2 regions of the Cupriavidus sp. DF5525 genome follow, and region 1 is predicted to be linked to the other one. Evidence: riboswitches for the same ligand, from Rfam matches in the RefSeq annotation. Region 1 holds a riboswitch; the other holds the start of a gene.
What was found. Region 1 has a riboswitch for glycine ahead of gcvT (glycine cleavage system aminomethyltransferase GcvT). Riboswitches for the same ligand answer to the same signal wherever they lie in the genome.
Positions count from the first base shown of each region.

Region 2: linked by a shared signal. The riboswitch ahead of ABNX08_RS33810 (D-amino acid dehydrogenase) and the one ahead of gcvT (glycine cleavage system aminomethyltransferase GcvT) in region 1 are both predicted to bind glycine.

Region 1 is NZ_CP168265.1:4,364,435-4,372,857, reverse strand. Features, by position in the region: gene gcvP (aminomethyl-transferring glycine dehydrogenase) at 1-2,699, opposite strand, end outside; gene gcvH (glycine cleavage system protein GcvH) at 2,798-3,178, opposite strand; gene gcvT (glycine cleavage system aminomethyltransferase GcvT) at 3,278-4,405, opposite strand; glycine riboswitch at 4,506-4,629, opposite strand; glycine riboswitch at 4,651-4,737, opposite strand; gene ABNX08_RS20480 (glycine zipper 2TM domain-containing protein) at 4,835-5,062, opposite strand; gene ABNX08_RS20475 (UvrD-helicase domain-containing protein) at 5,334-7,430, shown strand; gene ABNX08_RS20470 (Spy/CpxP family protein refolding chaperone) at 7,662-8,159, opposite strand; gene ABNX08_RS20465 (response regulator) at 8,406-8,423, shown strand, end outside.
Region 2 is NZ_CP168266.1:2,754,815-2,763,237, reverse strand. Features, by position in the region: gene ABNX08_RS33840 (LuxR C-terminal-related transcriptional regulator) at 1-838, opposite strand, end outside; gene ABNX08_RS33835 (type 1 glutamine amidotransferase domain-containing protein) at 902-1,588, opposite strand; gene ABNX08_RS33830 (DUF3597 domain-containing protein) at 1,973-2,413, shown strand; gene ABNX08_RS33825 (hypothetical protein) at 2,473-2,991, opposite strand; gene ABNX08_RS33820 (sialidase family protein) at 2,988-4,208, opposite strand; gene ABNX08_RS33815 (TonB-dependent receptor) at 4,234-6,507, opposite strand; glycine riboswitch at 6,776-6,878, shown strand; gene ABNX08_RS33810 (D-amino acid dehydrogenase) at 6,960-8,318, shown strand; gene ABNX08_RS33805 (branched-chain amino acid ABC transporter permease) at 8,373-8,423, opposite strand, start outside.

The DNA.
Region 1 (8,423 bases):
GCAACGCGGCCGATTTCCTGGCGGATCGCGATCATCGCGTCGATAAAGCGGTCCAGCTCATGCAGCGCTTCGCTCTCGGTCGGCTCGATCATCAGCGTGCCCGGCACCGGGAAGCTCATGGTCGGGGCGTGGAAGCCGTAGTCCATCAGGCGCTTGGCCACGTCTTCATTGCTGATGCCGGTGTCCTTCTGCAGCGGGCGCAGGTCCAGGATGCACTCGTGCGCGACCAGGTCGTGCTGGCCGGTGTACAGCACCGGATAGTACGGCGCCAGGCGCTTGGCGACATAGTTGGCAGCCAGGATCGCGTTCTCGGTGGCGGCGGTGAGGCCGGCCGAACCCATCATCGCGATATACATCCACGAGATCGGCAGGATGCTGGCCGAGCCGAACGGCGCCGCCGACACGCCGCCGATGCCGCGGTCGTCGCGGCGATAGCCGACGCTGTCCTGGTTGGGCAGGAAGTCCGCCAGGTGCGCGCCGACCGCGACCGGGCCCACGCCCGGGCCGCCGCCGCCGTGCGGGATGCAGAAGGTCTTGTGCAGGTTCAGGTGCGAGACGTCGCCGCCGAACTGGCCCGGCGCGGCGGTGCCGACCATCGCGTTCATGTTGGCGCCGTCGACATAGACCTGGCCACCGTGCTGGTGCACGATCTCGCAGATCTGCTGCACGCCCTGCTCGAACACGCCGTGCGTGGACGGGTAGGTGATCATGATGGCCGCCAGGTTCTTGCTGTGCTGCTCGGCCTTCTTCGCCAGGTCGTCCAGGTCGACGTTGCCGTCCTCGTCGCAGGCCACCACGACCACCTTCATGCCGGCCATCTGCGCCGACGCCGGGTTGGTGCCGTGCGCCGACGACGGGATCAGGCAGATGTCGCGATGGCTCTCGCCGCGGCTGGCGTGGTAGGCGTGGATGATCAGCAGGCCCGCGTATTCGCCCTGCGAGCCCGCGTTGGGCTGCAGGCTCACCGCGGCGTAGCCGGTGGCGGCGCACAGCATGGCTTCGAGCTGGTCGATCATCTCGCGGTAGCCCACGGTCTGGTCCAGCGGCGCGAACGGGTGGATCTGGCTGAACTCAGGCCACGTCACCGGGATCATCTCGCTGGTGGCGTTCAGCTTCATCGTGCACGAGCCCAGCGGGATCATAGTGCGGTCCAGCGCCAGGTCCTTGTCTGCCAGCATGCGCAGGTAGCGCAGCATCTCGTGCTCGGCGTGGTGCGTGTTGAAGACCGGGTGCGTCAGGTATTCGGTGGTGCGTGCCAGCGCTGCGGGGAACGCGTCCTGCGTGGCGGCTTCGAGCTTGTCGAAGTCCAGGCCCGTGGGCAGCGGCTTGCCTTGCGTGAAGACTTCCCACAGCGCGACCACGTCGGCGCGGGTGGCAGTCTCGTCCAGCGAGACGCCGACGCGCGTGGCGCTGACATGGCGCAGGTTGAGGCCGCGCGCGGTGGCGGCGGCGTGGATGGCCTCGGTATTGAAGCCGGTTTCCAGTGTCAGCGTGTCGAAGAAGGTGGCGTTGGTGCGCGCGAAGCCGAGCTTTTCCAGACCGGCGGCCAGCGTCGCGGTCAGGCGATGCACGCGCTGGGCGATGCGCTTCAGGCCCTGCGGGCCGTGGTAGACGGCGTACATCGATGCCATCACGGCCAGCAGCACCTGCGCGGTACAGATGTTGGAGGTAGCCTTCTCGCGGCGGATATGCTGCTCGCGCGTCTGCAGCGCCAGGCGGTAGGCCTTGTTGCCCTGCGCGTCGATGGTCACGCCGACCAGGCGGCCCGGCATCGAGCGCTTGAACGCATCCTTCACCGCCATATAGCCGGCGTGCGGGCCGCCGAAGCCCAGCGGCACGCCAAAGCGCTGCGAGTTGCCCACGGCCACGTCGGCACCCCATTCGCCCGGCGCGACCACCAGCGTCAGCGCCAGCAGGTCGGCGGCGGCCACCACCAGGCCGCCGGCAGCGTGCACGGCGTCAGCGATGGCACGATAGTCGTTGACGTCGCCGTTCACGCCCGGGTATTGCAGCAGCACGCCGAAGGCGCCGGCCGCGGCGGCGTCGGCAGCGGGGCCGACCTTGACTTCGATGCCCAGCGGCAGCGCGCGCGTGCGTACCACTTCCAGCGTCTGCGGCAGCACGTCGTCCGCGACGAAGAAGATGTTCGAATCGTGCTTGTTCACGCGCTGCAGCAGCGTCATCGCCTCGGCGGCGGCGGTGCTTTCATCCAGCATCGACGCATTGGCGATATCCAGCCCGGTCAGGTCGGTGACCATCTGCTGGAAGTTCAGCATCGCTTCCAGGCGGCCCTGCGAGATTTCCGGCTGGTAGGGCGTGTAGGCGGTGTACCAGGCCGGGTTCTCGAAGATATTGCGCAGGATGACCGCCGGCGTGACCGTGTTGTAGTAGCCCTGGCCGATAAAGCTCTTCAGTACCTTGTTCTTGCGCGCGAGGCCGCGCAGCTTCTCGAGCGCCGCTTCTTCGCTGAGCGGCTCGGTGAACTCGCCCATCGGCATGCCGTCGCGGCGGCGGATGGCGGCGGGGATGACGGCGTCGATCAGCGCGGCGCGGCTGTCATAGCCGAGCACCTTCAGCATGTGCTGCTGTTCGGGGGTATCGGGGCCGATATGGCGGGCGGCGAAGGCGTCGCGCGCCTCCAGTTCGGCCAGCGTGGGCCGGTTACCTTGGGCGGCGTTCATGGGAAGCGGGGCGTTCATTGGCAAGAACCTCGTGGGGGGCGCGTCGGCAGGTGGTCAGCCCGCCGGCGCGCGTCTGTCTGCAGTGGCCGGTCCGCGCGGGACCGGCGTGGCCGGCGTCAGGCGCCGACGCTGGCCTTGTACGCGTCGGCCGACATCAGGCCATTGACGTCGTCGGCGTTGGCCGGCTTGAGCTTGAACAGCCAGGCGTCGAAGGCATCGGCATTGACGCTTTCCGGCGCGGCCGTGGCGGCCTCGTTGACGGCGATCACTTCGCCGGCCACCGGAGCGTAGATGTCGGAAGCGGCCTTCACCGATTCCACCACTGCCAGCGCATCGCCGGCACCGACCGACTTGCCCACTTCGGGCAGTTCCAGGAAGACGATGTCGCCCAGCGCGTCCTGCGCGTGGTCGGTGATGCCGATGGTGAGCGTGCCGTCGGCTTCGACGCGTACCCACTCATGCGACTCGGTGTACTTGAGGTCAGCGGGGAAATTCATGGAGGTTCTCCGGATACAGATCTGTTTCTTGTTGGGTGATGCCTGCCCGGCGAAGCTGCCGGCAGGCGAGGGCGACCGTTGGGTGAGCGGGTTTTCCCCTTAGCTCACGAGTGCCTTGCCATTGCGCACAAACGGCAGTTTAACCACAGTCGCACTGAGTTTGCGGTCGCGGATCTCTACCTGCACCGTGTCGCCGACATTGACGCCCTGCGGCAGGCGCGCAAAGGCGATCGACTGCGACAGCGACGGGCTGAAGGTGCCGCTGGTGATCTCGCCGTCACCGGCCGCGGTGATCACCTTCTGGTGCGAGCGCAGCACGCCGCCCTTGTCACGCAGGATCAGGCCGAGGAATTGCTGGCGCGAACCAGCCGCGGCCAGTGCCGCCTTGCCGGTGAAGTCGCGTTCGCTCTGCAGGTCGACGGTCCAGGCCAGGCCCGCGTCCAGCGGCGAGGTGTTGATATCCATGTCCTGGCCGTACAGGTTCATGCCGGCTTCCAGGCGCAGCGTGTCGCGCGCGCCCAGGCCGGCCGGGCGCACGCCCGCGGCGTTCAGCTTTTCCCACACGGCGGCGACGCTCGCGGCGGGCACCACCAGTTCGAAGCCGTCTTCGCCGGTGTAGCCGGTGCGGGCGGCCATGATTTCGCCGATGGCCGGGTCCTGGACCACGACGGCGTTGAAGGGCTTGAGGGCGTCGGAGGGCTGGGTCGACGGGAACGTGCTCCACACCTTGGCGCGGGCGTTCGGGCCCTGCACGGCGACGATGGCCAGCGGCTGCACGCCCTCGGGGGCGACGTCTTCACGGCGCGGGGTGATGGTCACGCCGCTGCCGGTGGCGGCATTACGCGAGCGGATCCAGTCGATATCGCCCAGCGCGGTGCTGGCATTGACCACCAGGCGGAAGCGGTCCTCGGCAAAGAAGTAGACGATCAGGTCGTCGATCACGCCGCCTTTCTCGTCCAGCATGCAGGAGTAGAGCGCCTTGCCCGGCGTCTGCAGCTTGTCGACATTGTTGGCCAGCAGGCCGCGCAGGAAGGCGCGGCTATTGGCGCCGCTGAGGTCCACCACGCACATGTGCGACACGTCGAACATGCCGGCATCGCTGCGCACGGCGTTGTGTTCTTCGATCTGGGAGCCGTAGTTGACCGGCATGTCCCAGCCGCCGAAGTCGACCATGCGGGCGCCGAGGGCGCGGTGGATGGCGTTGAGGGGCGTGGCCTGGAGCGTCATGGAATCCTCGGGGGCAGTCTCGGGTTGCGAAAACGAAAAAAGGGTCATCCGCCGCAACGCTCGCCGCGCCAACAATATGGCGTAGCAATCCGCTGCGGCGGATGACCCCTCTGTCCTCGATACCTGAGAGATTACAAGGCGGATCCGTAGACCCCATCCTCGTGCGCCCCTTCGGTGGGCACGCTCGCCATGAATGGCGGGTGCCGCTCTCCAGAGTGCGGCATGCATTGTGTGCATGTTGCATGCCGATCCGATCGGTCCGTGGTGCCTGAGAGTTTTCGGGTGATACCCCTTCGGCGGCGCAGAGATGCGCGCTCTCCCGGTCGGATGCGCGCAATGTACGGGAGGCCCCGGCCTTTGTCAAACGCGGGCCGGAAGCCGCCCGGCGGCTGTACCCGTTCCTGCGCCCCGCCGCCAGGGGCGGCGAATTTACTTCTTCTTGTCGTCGGTGACGACGTTACCGATCACGCCGCCCACGGCCGCGCCACCCAGCGTACCCAGTGCACTGCCTTCGGTGAGGATGGCGCCGCCCACGGCACCCGCGCCCGCGCCGATGGCGGTGTTGCGTTGCTTCGGGGTCATGTCTGCGCAACCGGCAAAGGCCGCGACCGTTGCGCCGATCAGGGTCACCTTGGTCAAAGTTTGCAGGGTTTTCATTATTGGCTCCGTGTGATGATTAATGCATGTCCGAACGGCCGCGCAGGCTGGGGGACACATTAGTTAGATCGGCGCCCTATGCGATCGGCTCCGGCCTTTACGAAGTGTTACGCCAGTGACACAAGAGGAGCTGTCAATGCGATTTTCGCTGACTGACCGGGGGCGGCCAGCGTGTTAACATCAGCAGCTTTGCCGCCGCTACCTTTCGCGGGAGCTGGCGCGTCCCGCCTCTCTTGCCGATTCCCCTTCCGTCTCCAACCGCGCCCCTCGCATGACCCACGGCCTGAACCCCGCCCAATCCGAAGCCGTCCGCTACCTGGACGGGCCCTGCCTGGTGCTGGCCGGGGCAGGCTCGGGCAAGACCCGCGTGATCACGCAGAAGATCGCGCACCTGATCGAGGACAAGGGCTTCGAGCCGCGCCATATCGCCGCCGTCACCTTTACCAACAAGGCGGCCAAGGAGATGCAGGAGCGCATCGGCAAGCTGATGGAAGGCAAGACCACGCGCGAGGGCAAGCGCATTCCTCTGAAGCAGCTGACGGTCTGTACCTTCCACTCGCTCGGCGTGCAGATCCTGCGCATGGAGGCCGAGCATGTGGGCCTGAAGCCGCAGTTCTCGATCATGGATTCGGACGACTGCTTCGGCCTGATCCAGGAGCAGCTCGGCACCACCGACAAGAAGCTGATCCGCGGCGTGCAAAGCACGATCTCGCTGTGGAAGAACGGCATGGTCGACCCCGAGGCCGCGATCGCGCAGGCGGCCAATGCCGACGAGCACCAGGCCGCGCTGGTCTACCGCAACTACGTAGCCACGCTGCACGCCTACCAGGCGGTGGACTTCGACGACCTGATCCGCTTGCCCGCCGAACTGTTCGCGCGCAATGAAACGGTACAGCTCAAGTGGCAGAACCGCCTGCGCTACTTCCTGGTCGACGAATACCAGGACACCAACGCGTGCCAGTACCAGCTGCTCAAGCTGCTGGCGGGCGGCTCGCACCTGCGCGCACCGGCCTTTACCGCGGTGGGCGACGACGACCAGGCCATCTACGGCTGGCGCGGCGCCACGCTGGACAACCTGCGCCTGCTGCAGACCGATTTCCCGGCCCTGAAGGTGGTCAAGCTGGAGCAGAACTACCGCTCCACCGTGCGCATCCTGGAAGCGGCCAACGCGGTCATTGCCAACAATCCCAAGCTGTTCGACAAGAAGCTGTGGAGCGAGCACGGCATGGGCGATCCCATCGCCATTCACCCGATGAACGACGAGGAGCACGAGGCCGAGTCGGTGGTGTTCCGCCTGTCCGCGCACAAGTTCGAGCGCCGCGCGCAGTTCCGCGACTACGCCATCCTCTATCGCGGCAACCACCAGGCGCGGCTCTTCGAGCAGATCCTGCGCCGCGAGCGCATTCCCTACGTGCTGTCGGGCGGCCAGAGCTTCTTCGACAAGGCCGAGATCAAGGACATCTGCGCCTACCTGCGCCTGATCTCCAATCCGGACGACGATCCCGCCTTTATCCGTGCCATCACCACGCCGCGGCGCGGGGTGGGCACTACCACGCTGGAAGTGCTGGGCACCTTTGCCGGGCAGGCCAAGGTGTCGCTGTTCGAGGCCGCGATGATGGGCGGCATCGAAGGCAAGCTGCAGCCGCGCCAGCTGGAACCGCTGCGCGTGTTCTGCGAATCGATGGTGCGGCTGGCCGATCGCGCGGCCAAGGACCCGGCGACCGTGGTGCTCGACGACCTGATGGAAGGCATCCACTACGAGGCCTACCTGTACGACGCCTTCGACGAACGCCAGGCCCAGTCGCGCTGGACCAATACGCTCGAATTCCTCGACTGGCTCAAGCGCAAGGGCACCAAGCCGGAAGCCGCCGAGGGCGAAGAGGCCACCGGCTTCGACAACGCCGACGGCTTTGGCGACGAAGGCAAGAACCTGCTGGAACTGACCCAGACCGTGGCGCTGATGAGCATGCTCGAAGGGCGCGAGGAAGATCCTGACGCGGTGCGGCTGTCGACGCTGCACGCCTCCAAGGGGCTGGAATATCCGCATGTGTTCCTGGTCGGCGTGGAAGAGGGCATCCTGCCCCACTGCCGCGAAGACGAGGACATGACCGACGAGAAGATCGAGGAAGAGCGCCGGCTGATGTATGTCGGCATCACCCGTGCGCAGCGCAGCCTGCAGATCAGCTGGTGCAAGAAGCGCAAGCGCGCGCGCGAGACCTATTCCTGCCAGGCGTCGCGCTTTATCGGCGAGATGAAGCTGGAGGAAGCGCCCGCGCCCAAGGACGAAACCCCGGCGATGAGCCCCAAGGACCGGCTCGGCGCGCTCAAGGCGCTGCTGGGCACGCCCGGCAAGACTGCCGCGGGCTGAATTCCATTAATCCGCACTACAGTCCCGATACAAATCCCTACCAGCCTGACAAGACGGCGCGCGCCGTGCTCCCTAGCATAGTGACTGTGCTGCCTGCGCTTGCGCAGGCGTGCTGCGGTGGGCTCGCCCGGCTTTCCTGCCGTACCGGACCTCGCGTTCGGAATTTCCCTGTTCTCCGGCCCCCGGCGCGCAAGCGTGCGGGGGCATTTTTTCGTGGCGGCGGGCGCGTACCTACCGCTGCAGTCCGCCCGGCGGCGGCGCCATCATCGCCGCGTGCGGCGGCAGGCCCAGCCAGTGCGCCGCCTCGGGCAAGCCGCGCAGGCGCCTGCGTTGCGCGGGGTCGAGGCTGTCGTCCAGCGCCAGCCAGCATTCACGCACCGCGCGGCGGTCCTGCTCGAACGCTTCATGCAGGCGCTCCATGGCCTGCACGCGCGGGCGCAGCGGGCCGTCTGGCGACTCGTCCGCGGTCTCGCGCACGAAGCGGGCACGCAGTTCGAGCGCGTGCGCCTCGGCTTCGCGCGTGGCACTGCGGGCCGCCTGCCACAGGCGCGCCTGCGCGGGATTGAGGCCGAGCGACTCGGCGGTTGCCGGCGCAGATGGCGGCATGGCGCCGGGCAGCGGGCCGGCTTGCAGCGCGCTGGCCGGCAAGGCGACCAGGCAGGCGGCGCACAGCGTCAGCACGGACAGGCCGGCGCGCAGCCGGGCATTCAGGGCGGGTAGGGCGGGCATGGACTTCTCCTGTGGTTGGGTAGCTTGTTGGAATGCCGGTCCATGCTAGGGAAGGGCGCGCCGCATTGCTTGAGCACTTGGTCAGGCCCGTATTGCATTCGCGTACAAGCCAGGTGCCCCGGCCAGGCTGCGTATCAGCGTTGATACAAAGCGGGCACAGTGGGGTCATCGCGGGCTGGTAAAGTGGGGCACCGCATGCCCCTCGGCGCCGGCGCCTGCCGCCGGCATATGCCGATCCCTTCGCTTATGGAATTCACCCCCACG
Region 2 (8,423 bases), on a different replicon from region 1:
GCACGAACACATTCTCGTTGAGGTAGGCGGCGATGCTGTGGCGTGCATGCGGCAGGCGGATGGCGAAATCGTCGATGCCACCAGGTTCGCCCAGCGCAAACGTGGCCAGCTGCAGCCCGGCCACCCAGCCTTCGGTCGCATGCAGCAGCGTCTCGGCTTGCGCCGCACTCAGGCTCAGCCCGGATACGCGGCTGAAGAACGCCTGCGTCTCCGCGCTGTCGAAGCGCAGCACCTCCGCGTCGAGCCTGAGCAACTGCCCGCGCACCTCGAAATAGCTTTGCGGAAATGCCGGCTCGCCGCGTCCCGCGACCAGGACGTGCAGGTTGTCGGGCGCATAGCGCAGCAGGCGGAACACCGCCTCGTGGATCGCCGGCGCCTCCAGCCGGTCGAAGTCGTCCAGCACCAATACCATCTGGCGCGGCAGCGCCGCGATCTCGTTGAGCAGCTCGGCAAAGATCGCGTCCGCCGGCGCCAGCGCATCGTTCTCGAGCCGTTCGCGCACGCTGTTGCCGATCTCCCCGCAGGCCTCGCGCACCGCGGCAAGCAGGTAGGCCCCGAACTGGTAGAGATCGTCGTCATCGCGGTCGATGCTGAGCCAGCCGACCGCAACGCCTTCCGCAGCCAGGATGTTCTTCCATTCGCCCAGCAACGAGGTCTTGCCGCACCCTGCCGGTGCGGTCAGCACGGTCAGCTTGCGCTCCAGGCCCGGGCGCAATTGCCAGATGGCCTGCTCGCGGCTGACGTAGTGGCGCGTCCTGGGCGGCGCCAGCTTGGTCGCGATCAGCGCGGGCCGCCACGGGGATCGCTGTGTGGTGAGGGCCGGGGATGGCTGCGTCATTGCGGTGACGGCGGGCGCGCACCGCACAGGCCGCGCCCGCCGCCTTCACGGCGCCTTACGGCCTCACGCCTTCAGTGCCGACAGCAGCAGATCGGCAACCGCCCCGCCGGAGGCCGGGTTCTGACCCGTGATCACGCGCGAATCCTCCACCGCAAACGACTGCCACGGCTCGGGCGCCTTGGTGTACTTTGCTCCGCGCGCAAGCATTTCCGTCTCGGTCAGGTACGGGACATGGCTGTCGAGCCCGGCCAGCTTCTCTTCCTGGTTCGAGAAGCCGGTGACCTTCTTGTTGTTGATCAGCAGCGTGCCGTCGGACAGTTTGATATTCAGCAGTCCCACGGCACCGTGGCATACCGAGGTGACATAGCCACCCGATTCATAAATGTTGCGGCTGAGCGCCTGCAGTTCCTCGTTGTCCGGGAAATCCCAGATCACGCCGTGGCCGCCGGCGAAGTAGATGGCCACGTAGTCGCCGGCCCTGACCTCGCTGGGCTTGAGGGTCTGGCCCAGCCGGTTCATGAAGTCCTTCTTCTGGTACCACTCCCAATCCACCGGCTCGGCCATCTGCAGGCTATGGGGATCGATCGGCGTATAGCCGCCCTTGGGACTGACAAAGTCCACCTGGTAGCCCGCGGCTTCCACCTTCTTGACGAAATGCACGGCCTCGCCCAGCCAGAGGCCGGTTGCACGGTCCATGTTCGGGTACTTCTCAAAGCTGGTCAGTACAACGAGGATCTTCTTGCCACTCATGATTCGCTCCTGTCTCACGCAGGCGTCAGGGCCTGCCACCCACACAACTGTGATAGATCATCCGTTGTGGCGAGGGCAAGCGGCAAGGGATGGCGGGGGGTCCGACGGGGGGGCAGGCGGGGGGCCAATCCGGAGCGCGTATCGCCGGACGGCAACACGGCGCGGCCGCGCTGGCCTGCGGCGTAGGAGGACCGATCGTCGTGATTGTTCTTGAAGGCGGTGGCGCGTACGCCGTCATGTGCAGCAAACGTCGTGACGAACCTGGCCCGCGCTGCACGCAACATTTACAAAGCGTCAGCGGCAGACCGGCGCCCGGGCGCAGGCGGCACCATGGCCCGGAACATGCGTGCGCTGTAGCCCCCAACACCAATTCAGGAGCCAGCCATGAGCATCTTCAAGGACATCCTCAACAAGCTGCTAGGGAAGGCCAAGCCGGCTGCCACGACCACCGCCGGCACGCCGACATCCGCCGGCGCGACGCCGTCGGGCCCTGCCACCACCGCGCCGGCAGGCGGCACCGCCCCGGGCAGCGCCGGGGCGGCCACTGCGGCCAAGCCCGAGCCGCTGTCCGGCGTCGATGTCGAGGCCATCATGGACCGCCTCGTCACGGAAGGCGGGCAGAAGCTGGAATGGCGCACCTCCATCGTCGATACGATGAAGGCGCTGGGCGTCGACAGCAGCCTGGAACACCGCAAGGAGCTGGCGCGCGAACTTCAATACAGCGGCGACATGAACGACTCAGCGGCGATGAACATCTGGTTGCACAAGCGCCTGATGCAGGAGCTGGCGGCGAATGGCGGCAAGCTGCCGAAGGAATTGTCCTGAGGCATGGCGCCGGCCCGGCCGCCCCTTGCGGCCGCCGGCGCCGGCGCGTCCGGGCGAACTCAGCCGGCGATGCCGGCCCAGCGCAGGTGCTTGTCCCAGTCCGCGTCGCTGATCACGCCTGACACGCCCTGCCGCTGCCCGTCCGCGCGATAGAAGTAGGTGCGCGGCATCTCCCCCATCCAGTCGGGATCGACCGCATAGCGCAGCCGTTCCTGTGGCTCGCTGCCGGACACCCATGCGTTGCGCGTGAGGTTGACCCGCCTGAGCAGCTGCTGCACCTGCGGCAGCGCCTCGGGATTGTCCATCGCCAGCGTGACGACGCGCAGGTCAGGATAGCGCGCGCGCAGCTTGCCGATGGCGTCGAAATTGCGCTTGCAATAGACGCAGTCGAGCGACCACACCAGCAGCACGAACGGATTGCCTTTCTGGCTGGCGGTGAGTTGTGCGGCGCTGGCGGATTCGAATACGGCCACGCGGCTGGTTGCCGCATCATCCTTCTTGCCGGCGGCATTGGCGACGGACCTGCCCATCAGGGCAAACGCTGCGGCAGCCAGCAGCTTGCGGCGGATCGGCTTCATGCGCCCTCCTTTGCCAGCGGGAACACCTGGAAGCCTTCGGCCTCGGTGCGCCACAACACGTAGGCGCGGCCTGCATGCTGCAGCACGTGTGGTTGATCGGAGTCGCGCTCGGTGCGGGCCACCTGCCGGGTCTGCCAGGTCTTGCCGCCGTCGTGCGACAGCATGGCGGACAGGCGCGTCTGCTGGCCGTCGAACGACTTCCAGGCGACCGCGATCTCGTTATTGTCGAGCGCGACAATATCGGCATGCTGCGCGCGCGGGTCTTCGAGCGGGCGCTGCGCCTGCAGCTTGCCGTCCTTCCAGCGGCCGACCGACACCGTGGGCTTGCCTTCGCGCATGTTGAACCAGACCATGTGCAGCGTGCCGTCCGGCGCCACCGACGCGCCCGGCCCCTGATGCGGGCAGGCGTCGATGCGCCAGTCGTCGAAGGTGGCGCGCTGCAGCGGCGTGGCGGTGCCGTCGGCGCCAAGCTGCGCGAGCGCGTGGTCGCGTGCGTTGGGCGGGAACACGTGGCGCCACAACGCCAGCATGTTGCCGTCGGGCGTGGGCGACATGGCAATGCGGCAGCATTCGCACGACTGGTCGGCGATCTTGTAGTCGCCCTGGAAGCTCTTGCCGTGGTCGGCCGATACCGCGTAGTAGATCGCGGCGCCGGCATACGGCTGCTTGCGCGCCTCGGCGGCGATGACGTCGCGCTTGTCGATCCAGCTGACGAAGATGCGGCCGGACTGGTCGACCGCGATGGCGTCGAAGCGGTGCGTGATCTCGTCGCGATTGGCATGTACCGTCAGCGGCGTGGCGAAGGACTTGCCACCGTCGGTGGAGCGCGCAAAGCGGATAAAGCCGGTCCAGGGCTTGGGCCGCGGCTGGGTCCAGGTGACGAAGATCTCGCCGTCGCGCCCGGTGGCCACCTTGGGCCGGCTGTCGTGGTCGGCGGCAACCGGCTCCGGCGTGCTGTTGATGTGCTGCGCGGGTCCGAAGCTGCGGCCGAAATCCGTCGACGAACGCACCGCGACATAGGGGCCGTCCTTGTAGGCGATCCACAGCTTGCCGTCCCGGTCGAACGCGGCGCCGGTGCCCAGTTCGCTCATCTTCGCGGCCTTGGCCTGGCCACCGTGGCCGCCGTGGTTGCCATGCGTTTGCGCGGTGCCCGCCAGCGCGGTGCAGGCCAGCAGCCCGGCAACGAGAAAGCGAAAGCCGGGGCGCATGCCTGTCATGGTTGTGGTCAGCCTGTTCAATTGCTTAGAAGGAGAGCTTGGCCTCGGCGTAGAACGTCCGCCCCGGATACGGGTGGTAGACGTAGTAGCGCTGGTCGGTCAGGTTGTCGATGCCAAGCCCGAGGCGCACGTTCTTGGCAGGCCGGTAAGTCACCTTGACATCGAAGGTCAGGAAGCTGCTGGTGCCGCCGAAGGTGTCAGGGTTGACGTCCGAATTGTCGAGCGTATTGTACTGCCGCCCGGAATAGGTCATGGCCAGCGTGCCGGCCCAGGCCGGCGTGATGCGATAGGTGCCGACCAGGTTGGCGCGCCACTTGGGGATCCGGTAGAAATACTTGCCCACCGAGGCCGGGTTGTTGGCGTTCTCCAGCGTCTTCGAATGGTTGTAGGCGCCGCTGGCCGACAGGTCGAAGCCGTTGATAAAGACATCGCGCGCGTCATACGCCAGCTCGATGCCGCGCGTGCGCACGCGGTCCACGTTCTGGAAGCTGGTGACGGTCGGGAACACGGTGGTGTTGGTCTGGCTCACCAGCGCGTCGCGGATATCGTCCTCATACACCGAGACGCGGAAATACGCCCGCTCCACCGTCCGCTCGAAGGTCAGGTCCTTGGAGAACGAGCGCTCGGGCCGCAGGTTGGGATCGTTGTTGATCAGCGAGGTGCCGGTGATGCGCCCCTGGAACAGCTCGCTGACAGTCGGGTAGCGATAGGCCTGGCCCAGCGACAGCCGGCCCAGCCAGTCCTGCCCGATCGCTTTCTCGAGCGCCAGCTTGGGCGACCAGTTGGATTCGCTGCGCACCGGGTAGCCGATATTCACGCCGGGTTGGCTGCGGCTGCCGTCATAGGCGCGCCAGTGCTCGTAGCGCACGCCGGGGATCAGCTTCCAGTCCGGGGCGAAGTACCAGGCATCCTGCGCATACAGCGCCTGGGTCTCGGTCTTGCCGGCAAAGGCATTGTTGAAGGCGGTGATGGTCGCCGCCTGCCAGTCCGAGGTGTTGTAGGTGGTATTGGTCAGCCGGTAGTTGTCGTAGTGGTAACCGAAGGTGACCCAGTGCCCGCCCTGCAGTTGCTGCGGACGGTAGTCGGCCTTCAGGTCCAGCGTGCGCCAGCCGGTGCCGTCGCCATAGGTAACGGTGCCCGGACCGTTGCCAGCCGTGCTGGCGGTGCGGCTCACGTCCTTGCTGACATCGAACAGCGACGCCACGCCGGAGAAGTTCCAGCCGGTCTCGTTGCGCGTGCGCAGCGACAGGCCGTAGAGCCAGCGCGCGTCCTCGCCGTTGCTCGGGGCAAAGGCGTTGGCGGGAATCACATAGCGAAAGCCTCCGATATTCACCGGGCCGCTGGAGACGACGTTGCCGTTGGCATCGCGCAGGTAGCTGCCGGTGGCGCTGGAGCGGTCCTGTTGCCAGTACGCGGCGGTGAACTGCGCTTGCAGCGTATTGGTGATGTCATAGCCCAGCTTGACCTTGAGCTGGTCCTGCACCGTGTGCGTGACGCCCTCGCTGTTGACGCCCATCACCACGCGGTCGGCGCCGGTCTGGTCCTTGTCGAAGAAGGCGCCGGTGACCGGCTTGTCGGCGGAAGTGGCGCGCGCGGACGAACGCGCCGCGGTGTAGAAGCTCAGCGGCTGGCTCTTGCTGTCCTGCCGGTCCACGCTGACCAGCCAGGAGAACGGGCCGACGCGGTCGCCCACGTAGGCGTTGGCATGCACGCCGTTGAAGTTGTCATGCGTGCCGTACAGGCCGAAGCGCTGCGTGAACAGCTGCACGCTGGCATCGCCCTCGAACTTCTCCGGGGTGCGCGTCGAGATCAGCACCGTCGCGCCCAGCGAATTGCCCGGGTACAGCGCGGAATACGGGCCGTACAGCACGTCCACGCGCTCGATCTCGGCGGCATTGACCAGCGACCAGCGCGGCGGAAATGTGAAATCCGAGCCCAGCAGGTTGGACAGCAGCAGGCCGTCCGCATAGACTAGCCCCCGCGCCGACTGGCGCGAGCTGGTGCTGCGCACCGAGATGATCGAATTCATATCGCCGATAAAGCGCTTGCGCACGGCGAGATTGGGCGCGTACTTGAGCGCGTCCTCGGTGTTCACCACATTGAAGTCCGCCATGCGCTTGCTGCTGATGCCATAGGCCGGCGACGGCGTATTGGGCGGCGTGGCGGGAGTTTCACTACGCTCGGTCTTGGCCGAGACCACCACCTCCTGCAGTGGCTCAGGCGCGGCAACCTGGGCGCCCGCCATGCCGGGGCCCATCAGCGCGGCCGATGCGGCCAGCGCAATCCGATTTCTCTTCACTGGAAAACCTTGTTCTCGTCTTTTTTGGCTCGCCTGCCCTGCGCGCGCTGTGTGTCCGGCGCTTCCTCCCGAGAGCGAGCGCTGACATTTTAGGTGGCAAGCAGGTCCCGGCCGGTGCGACATAGCGACGCGGGCGACGCCGGAGCCGCGGTGAAAGTGCTCGCCTCGTCCCACGGCGAACGGTGGATTGCCGCATCGCGCCACTCGCGTAAACCCGCATATCCAAGGCCGTGCCTTGTCTCTACATTGCCCGGATTGGCGTCAAGCCAGTGTGATGCTGGGAGAGACTGTTCCGGCGGCAACCGCCGCGGGACAGCGCCGAAGGAGCAACCGCCCCGGAAACTCTCAGGCAAAAGGACCGGTATCACTAGCAGTGCACTCTGAAGAATGTCCGGCGTCATCGTCCGCCGGCATACCGAAGGAGCAAGCGCGCATCGCCCCGGCGAGGCGTCGTGAATCTCTCAGGTCCAGAACAGAGGGGGCGTCCGCTACGCATATTGCGTATGGACTCCCACCATCGACGTTCCTGGAGCCTGCAGCTCATGAAGACAATCGCCGTCATCGGCGGTGGCATCACCGGTGTCACCACAGCCTACGCGCTCGCCCGGCGCGGATTCTCCGTCACGCTGTTCGAACGGCATCGCTATGCCGCCATGGAGACCTCGTTCGCCAATGGCGGACAGCTGTCCGCCTCCAATGCCGAGGTCTGGACCCACTGGTCGACCATCGTCAAGGGGCTCAAATGGATGCTCAGGAGCGACGCCCCGCTGCTGGTCAATCCCAGCCCGAGCTGGCACAAGCTCACGTGGTTTGCCGAGTTCATCGCGTCGATCCCCCACTACCGCAGCAATACTGCCGAGACCGCGCGCCTGGCCATCGCGGCCCGCGAGCACCTGTTCGCCTGGGCGGCGCAGGAGGGCATCGATTTCGACCTGAAGAAAGAGGGCATCCTCCATATCTACCGCGACAAGGCCGGCTTCGAGCATGCCGGCCGCGTCTCCGCGCTGCTGGCGCAGGGCGGGCTGGAGCGGCGCGCCGTGACGCCGCAGGAGATGCGGGCGATCGAGCCGACGCTGGTGGGCTCCTACTACGGCGGGTATTTCACCGAGAGCGACTCGACCGGCGATATCCACAAGTTCACCAGCGGCCTGGCCGCGGCCATCGACCGGCTCGGCGTGCGCTGCCTCTACGGGCAGGACGTCAGCGCCGTCAAGACCGACGGCAGGCGCGCCAGCGTGACCGTGCAGCAAGGCACCGATACGTCCACGTCGACCTTCGACGGCGCCATGATCTGCGCCGGCACCGCCAGCCGCGCGCTGGCGGCCGGCCTGGGGGACCGTGTCAACATCTACCCGGTCAAAGGCTATTCGATCACGGTCAACCTGGCCGACGAGGCCAGCCGCGCCGCGGCGCCGACCGTCAGCCTGCTCGACGATGCAACCAAGCTGGTCACCAGCCGCCTGGGCGACGACCGCTTCCGCGTGGCCGGCACCGCGGAGTTCAACGGCTACAACCGCGACATCCGCGCCGATCGCATCCGGCCGCTGGTGGAGTGGGTGCAGCAGTGCTTCCCGGGTGTCAGCACGCGCAGCGTGGTGCCCTGGGCCGGATTGCGGCCGATGATGCCGGACATGCTGCCGCGCGTAGGCCGAGGGAAAGCGCCGTGCGTCTTCTACAACACGGGGCATGGGCACCTGGGCTGGACGTTGTCCGCGGTGACGGCGGATATGGTGGCTGGGGTGGTTGAGCAACACCTCGGCGCAAAGACGGCGGTCGCGCCGGCTGCGGCGCTGGCATTGGCCAAGGCCTGAGCTCGCGGGTGTTTTCTCCCCTCTCCCGCAAGCGGGAGAGGGGAAAACCGGGCCTCATCCAGGACTTCGCCCCAGACTGCCGACGATGCCCCTGCGGAACGTCAG